2 regions of the Runella sp. SP2 genome follow, and region 2 is predicted to be linked to the other one. Evidence: riboswitches for the same ligand, from Rfam matches in the RefSeq annotation. Region 2 holds a riboswitch; the other holds the start of a gene.

Region 1 (3,718 bases), 2.8 Mb from region 2:
CCATGTTTTTGCTTTTGTACTGCTTTGAAAGTACAGAAAACGCCCTCAGTCGTTTTTTTACTACCTACGGCAAAGTTCCGATGTTTTATTACTTATTACATTGGTACATCGTCCATTTGACCATGTTTGCCATTCTTTTTGCGCAAGGATTTGAGGTCAAAGACTTTGAATTTGGTTTCAGTTTTGGTCGCCCCAAAGCCGCCAATGGCTTGCCACTCTGGGGCGTGTATTTGGTGTGGATAGGGATTGTCGGAGCGCTGTATCCGTTGTGCCGATGGTTTGGGAAATACAAAAAAGCAAATACCCACAAAACCTGGTTACGGTATATTTAACGAAGCGAAAAGAATCTTAGCCCCGCAGGTTCAAATTTGCCACATGCCCTTTGCACATTTTGCCCCTTGCCTTTTGCTCCTTGCCCTCACGGCAATTGGTAACGTTGAAAGAATTCCCAAATGACATCATTGGCGTTGATGGCGGTGGAAGGGTCATCGGCGGCGACGCGACTTTTGACACCCCCAGGCCAGGAATGTCCCCCGTCGTTGGTAAAATAAAACTCAATGGTGCTATTGGTACAATTATTCCATTTAGTGAGCGTATAGTTGGGAAAAATGCTGACCGTTTTGCTAGTTGAAGCGCAACCGTCATTTTTTACCCAAGTCGCAAGACCGTCGGCGACGGGCGGGAAGTAATACCCAAAAATTCCCGTGCCACCTTCGTAGGGGACTTTGGCGTCTAGCTTGGAATGAATGTGCAAAATCGGAACGGGGCGGGTAGGTTGGCAAGCAGTCGTCACTGCATACGTCCCTGCCACGGGAGCAATGGCAGCAATTTTGGTGGAAAGCTCACAAGCAAGGCGGTAACACATCATGGCACCGTTGGACATACCTGTTGCATAGACTTTTTTGGGGTTGATGTTGGGATATTTTTTTATCAATTCATCAATCAAAACGCGGATGAATTTAACGTCGTCGATGTTTTGCTCTACGGCGTAGTCGCAGCACGTGCCAGCATTCCACGTACGAGCACCCAAAATCCCGTCACTCTGTACGCCATCAGGATAGACAATGGCAAATTGAGCGGCGTTGGCTTTTTCCGTCAATAAATAATCACTTTCCATCTGCGAGCCTTTTCCACCTCCCCCGTGAAGTGCAATGACTAACGGAACGTCGTTGGATTGGTCGTAATTGGGAGGAAGATTAATTAAATAAAAGCGGTTTCGGCCATCTACGGTCAATGTCCCTTCGGTGCGACGAAGGGTAGGCTCAGCGGGCTGTGTGGGCTGGCAACTAAGGGCAAAAACGAGAGAAATCCCCAAAATAATAGATAAAGTTTTCATGGAAGTTGAAAGACTGTTTAATGGTGAAGGTGTTGCGGGTTAGATGTGAAGACAAGCTGAAAGTTTAAACTGTGCCCCTAAAAAAGCTACTGACATAGGGCTGTCATACGCTGTCCCGACCTTTGTGTTGTTCAAAAAACAAAAAGAAAGTTTACCAAAAAAACACAACAACCATGAAAACATTACTTAATTTATTGCTGGCCGAATTAGAAGATGAAAGTATCGGTACTCGCAAAATGTTGGCACTTGTTCCTGCCGACAAAGGCGACTGGAAACCACACGCTAAGAGTATGCCCTTGAAGGAATTGGGAGAACACGTAGCGGATTTACCAACGTGGATAACATTGGCTTTCACTACAGACGAATTGGATTTTGCCAAAAACCCCTACAACCCACATCATTGCAATGGCGGTGAAGAACTCGTTGCCTATTTTGATAAAAACTTGGCAGAAGCAAAAGCTCATTTTGCCCAAAATGAAGATGCCATGCTTGAAGAGCGTTGGCAGTTAAAAAATGGCGATGTGGTATATATGGACATCAGTAAGTACGAAACCATTCGTCATACTTTTGGCCAAATGATTCACCACCGTGCGCAGTTGGGCGTCTATCTTCGTTTGCTTAATATTCCGATTCCAGGCGTCTATGGCCCAAGTGCCGACGAGATGGGCGCGTAGTTCAACTATTTTTGCCAAACTGTTGAATCTTTCAAATTCCTCCCTACTTTTGTGTTCATATTTCATGCACGGGGTGCTGTAAAAAGCTGAGATGATACCCGAGAACCTGAACTGGTTAGTACCAGCGTAGGAATGCAGGAGACAAAAGACGTAGGAGAAGTAACCCACAATAAGCGGGGTTTATTCATACTTGTTTTGAAACCTCATTTCGAGCATTCGGTGCAGAAATGAGGTTTTATTTTTTAATCCAACTCGTATGAATGAAGAACTTCAATTGAGCGAAAAAAGTCTTGTCAATCCTCCGCTGCGCAACTGGCAAGGCCGCAAAGAATGGTTTTTTAACCGCGAACACACCGACACCTACGAACTTTGGTACGAAGGTCGCTACAAGCGTGCCGAAGTTTGGCAAAAGAAAATAATGGGGCGGTTTGTCACCTCCGACCCACGCATCAAAACCTTGCTCGAATTTGGCTGCGGAACGGGGCGTTTTACCCGTTGGTGGAAAGAAATTGGTATTGAAGCCGCAGGGGGTGACATTTCGCCCTTTATGCTCGGGCAAGCTGTACACCTTTTTGGGGGAAATTTGGTGTGGGCCGACTCCCATTTTATGCCCTTCAAAAACCACACCTTCGATTGCCTCGCATTTATCACGACTTTTGAATACTACCGCGACCCCGTGCAGGTAATCCGTGAAGCGGCGCGCGTGGCCAAATACGGGATTGCGTTTGGCATGATGAACCGCAATTCGCCCAAAGTTGTCCGCCGACGGGTGCAAGAAGCTTTTGGCAAAAATCCCTTTTACGTTACAGCAACGTTTTACACCCCTACCCTGCTTACCAAAAAAATCCACGAGGCCCTTGAAGGCAGAAGCTACAGCATCGAATGGCAAGCTACGGGGCTTCCTGAGTGGTTTCCTGTGCAAGAATGGCACGTTCCGTACGGTGATTTCTTCGGTTTATTTGTCAAATTCAATGATGTATAATGATGGAAAACGCGGGCAAAATCAACGAAGAATATTTCAAACAAGTCATTTTACCCAACAGTGGTTTTCGGAGAAAAGAAGTGCTCGTGGGGCCAAATTTTGGGGTGGACGTGGCATTGATTGATTTGCTAGACGGCCGAGCAATAGCGCTTACGAGCGACCCCCTCAGCCTTATCCCGACCTTGGGACTACAAGAATCGGCGTGGTTGTCGGTGCATTTGATGGCCAATGACATTGCCACGACGAGTTTTTCGCCCCAGTACTTGCAAACAGTGTTGAACCTCCCTACCAGCATTACCGACGCTCAGTTTCAAGAATATTGGCAGCACATCGACCACTTTTGCCAGCAAATTGGCGTGGCCATTACGGGAGGCCATACGGGGAGTATTGAAGGACAAAACTCGACCATTTCGGGCGGTGGAACGATGATAACGATTGCTCCTAAAGATAAAATATTGGCCTCCAACAACGCGCAAGTAGGAGATTTGATTGTGATGACCAAACAGTGCGCGATGTCGTCGGTGGCGATTTTAGCCTTGTCTTTCCCCGAAACGGTTAAACATCGATTGGGCACAGAAATAGCCCTGGAAGCCAGCGAATTGTTTTACCAAACCTCGGTTCTGAAAGAAGCGGAAATAGTTCGACAACTCAATGAAAAACAGCGAGTTGTCAACGCCATGCACGACGTCACCGAGGGAGGAGTGCTGGGAGCAGTGTTTGAAATGT
Region 2 (3,718 bases):
TCGTGCTTCTAACAAGTGAATATCGGTCAAGATTTGTGACATTTTCTCTTCCGAAAGCGTTCCTTCGGGAACTTGGGGTTCGTCTTGGCATCCAGAAAACAAAGCTCCAAGCAGTAAAAAAGAAAACAAAAGACGTGGTATCATGGCCGATTTTTGTATTTTTGAACAGTTACAGCGACAAAATTACGAATGATTGAGCAATTTATAACGAAGATTCGCCAGTACGAAATTCGGATTCGCAAAGCGGTCAATGCCGACATGCGAGGCAGTTTCCGTTCGGTTTTTAAGGGATCTGGTCTGGAATTTACCGACCTTCGCGAATACCAATACGGTGACGACGTTCGGACGATTGACTGGAACGTGTCGGCCAAAGGCCACGGGACGTTTGTAAAAATCTTCCGCGAGGAAAAAGAACAAACCGTGTTTTTTCTGCTCGACGTCAGTGGCTCTCAGCAAGTAGGCGACGCCACCCAGTCAAAACTCAACACGGCCAAAGAGATTTGCGGGGTGTTGGCGTTGTCGGCCATTCAGGAGGCTAGTCACGTGGGATTACTGTGTTTTTCTGACCAAAAAGAAAAATACATTCGACCCTCCAACGGCATGAAACACGGGTATCAGTTTATTACGGAACTTTACAAGCTGAAACCACAATCTACTAAAACAAACCTTGCCGACGCCATTTTGTTTACACTTAACGTACTCAAACGCCGAAGTGTTGTCATTTTCATTTCTGACTTTATTGACACTAACTACGAACACAGCTTGCGCGCCCTTGCTCGTAAACACGATTTGGTGATGATTCACTTGCGCGACCAACGCGAGACTGATTTACCTCCTCTGGGTATCATCCCCATGCGCGACCCTGAAACTAATAAAACGACGTGGGTGAATACCTCTTCGCCTTGGTTTCGGAAACGGATACGCCATGAGTTTTCGCAATTGGGTCAAAAAATGGAGCAGTTTTCCCGACAAAACGACATCAATTACGTCGGTATCGACTCCAAGGCGGACTACGTTGGGCCGCTGGTGAAGCTCTTTAAAGTCCGACGACAACGCTAATTTAAACTTGGAAAGTCCCTCCTAAACACCACATTAGTTGAAAAAGCTCTTTTTATTTTGTTGGCTAATTGCCTCCCAGCTCCACGCCCAAACGCTTGATTCTCGCCTTTTGGAGCAAGTATATGGTTCACCACAGCCTGCCGACGTTCGGTTTGAGAAATTCATTTCTTCTACCACTACGCCCATCGGAATTGGCCTTCCTGTGGTTTATTTAGCCTCGGGTTTTGCCACCAAAAACAAAACCTTACAACAACACGGCTGGCACGCATTGGGGAGTTTTGTCGTGGCCAGTTCTATCACCCAAATCACCAAACGAATTGTATTGCGAGAACGACCATTCGTTGCTGAACCTCAACGATTTACCGCGCGCATTCCAGAAGAAGACATCAACTATTCGTTCCCCTCGGGGCACGCTACGACGGCTTTCAACGCCGCTACTACCCTGACTTTACATTACCCAAAATGGTACGTAGCGGTTCCTGCCTACGCTTGGGCCAGTGCCGTGGGGTATTCGCGCATGAGATTGGGGCTTCACTACCCCAGTGATGTGTTGGCGGGCGCAGTGACGGGAGCGGCAAGTGCATGGCTGACGTACAAAATCCAACAAAAATGGCTACGTCGGAAAGCAAAATAGCGCACATATTTGCATTTTTCTAAGTTATGCGCTTACCTTTGCGTTGCTTTTGCGCAAAAGCATATCTCAAAAAGGGGTGCCCCAAAATAACGGGCTGAGATCATACCCTAAAACCTGATCTGGGTAATGCCAGCGGAGGGAAGTTACAATGCGAAAATTTACATCTTGGTTTTTGGCCCTAGCAACGGGAGTGTTGCTATGCGTGCCTGCACTCGCCCAACTTAGCGTTTCGGGCAAAATCGTTGACGCGGAAGACGGAAAACCTTTGCCAGGAGCTACAGTTCGGGCAGGGAGCTTTCGAGGAACAGCAACCAACGAAAAAGGCGAGTTCTCTCTCAAAGATTTACCTAAAGACACTGATTTACTGGAGGTTTCATACGTTGGCTATGAAGCTAGTTTTATCAAAGTGCAGGACGTTGACAAAGTAATTAAACTTCAACGTAGCACTTTCAACGCCGACGAAGTCGTCATCAGTGCGACTCGTGCCAACGCGAAATCAGCCGTGGCTTTTACGAATGTTGACAAACTTGAACTCAGCAAACAAAACCTCGGGCAAGACCTGCCTATTTTGCTCAACTTTACGCCGTCGCTTGTCACTACTTCCGATGCGGGTGCGGGAGTGGGCTACACAGGAATGCGCATCAGAGGAACGGATGCGACGCGTATCAACGTGACTATCAACGGAATTCCGTACAATGACGCCGAAAGTCAAGGAACTTTTTGGGTTAATATGCCCGACTTTGGCTCGTCGGTAAGTAGCGTACAAATCCAGCGAGGCGTCGGAACATCCACCAACGGAGCGGCGGCCTTCGGAGCCACCGTCAACGTCAATACCAACGAATTTAGAAAAGAAGCCTACGCCGAAATCAACAACTCGGCGGGTTCATTTAACACCTTCAAGCACACCGTATTGGCAGGAACGGGTCTTATCAACAACCACTTTACGGTAGATGCTCGTTTGTCGAAAATCACCTCCGATGGTTTTATCGACCGCGCCAAATCCGACTTGAAATCGTTTTACTTGTCAGGGGCTTATTTTGGTAAAAAGAGCTCTGTCCGTCTCAATGTTTTTTCAGGGCGAGAAATCACCTACCAAGCATGGGAAGGAACTCCTGAAGCCCGCCTCAAAGGCGACCGTGAAGGGATTTTGGCCTACATTGACCGCAACGGCCTCAACGAGCGTGACGCCCAAAATTTGCTTAATTCCAACAGCCGTACGTACAATTTGTACCTCTACGACAACCAAGTGGACAACTACCAACAAGATCACTATCAACTGATTTCGTCGCATACACTTTCTAAAAACTGGACATTTAACCTCAATGGTTTTATGGTGAAAGGACGTGGTTTTTATGAGCAATTCCGCGACAACGACCGACTAGTCAACTATAAATTGCCCGACGTAGTGGTAGGAAGTCAAACCATTAGTCGGAGCGATTTGGTACGTCGTCGTTGGTTGGATAACTCATTTTACGGAACGACCTTTTCGTTGGATTACAACAGTTTTAAAAAGCTCACCGCCAACATTGGTGGAGGTTGGAACCAATACGACGGAGATCACTTTGGCGAAGTTATTTGGGCTCGTTACGCCAGTAACAGCGCCATCCGTCACCGCTATTACGAAAACGTCGGGCTAAAAACGGACTTTAACTTGTACGGAAAAGTATATTACCAACTTACCGACAAGCTCAACGTGTTTGGCGATGCCCAATTACGCACCATTGGCTATTTTGTAAAAGGAGACGATAACCAGCGTCGCCAGCAAAATCACGACGTTAATTACAACTTCTTTAACCCTAAAGCGGGTTTGACGTACCAAGTATCGGAAAGCAGTACGGCTTTTGCTTCTTTCAGCATTGCCCACCGCGAACCCAATCGCGATGACTTTACGGAATCAACGCAACAAATCCAGCCCAAGCCTGAAATGTTGCAGGATTTGGAACTAGGCTATCGTTTTCAGAAAGGTCGGGTAGCGGCTTCGATTGGAGGTTACTATATGAATTACAAGAACCAATTGGTGGTTTC

What was found. Region 2 has a riboswitch for thiamine pyrophosphate ahead of DTQ70_RS26280 (TonB-dependent receptor). Riboswitches for the same ligand answer to the same signal wherever they lie in the genome.
Region 1: it holds a riboswitch for thiamine pyrophosphate, as region 2 does, so the genes downstream of both, DTQ70_RS07930 (class I SAM-dependent methyltransferase) here and DTQ70_RS26280 (TonB-dependent receptor) in region 2, are expected to answer to the same signal.

The regions. Positions count from the first base shown of each region.
Region 1 is NZ_CP031030.1:1,877,033-1,880,750, reverse strand. Features, by position in the region: gene DTQ70_RS07945 (DUF1624 domain-containing protein) at 1-332, shown strand, start outside; gene DTQ70_RS07940 (PHB depolymerase family esterase) at 419-1,336, opposite strand; gene DTQ70_RS07935 (DinB family protein) at 1,510-2,010, shown strand; TPP riboswitch at 2,070-2,160, shown strand; gene DTQ70_RS07930 (class I SAM-dependent methyltransferase) at 2,267-2,992, shown strand; gene DTQ70_RS07925 (AIR synthase family protein) at 2,992-3,718, shown strand, end outside.
Region 2 is NZ_CP031030.1:6,520,014-6,523,731, reverse strand. Features, by position in the region: gene DTQ70_RS26295 (DUF4296 domain-containing protein) at 1-144, opposite strand, end outside; gene DTQ70_RS26290 (DUF58 domain-containing protein) at 190-1,059, shown strand; gene DTQ70_RS26285 (phosphatase PAP2 family protein) at 1,097-1,693, shown strand; TPP riboswitch at 1,756-1,851, shown strand; gene DTQ70_RS26280 (TonB-dependent receptor) at 1,842-3,718, shown strand, end outside.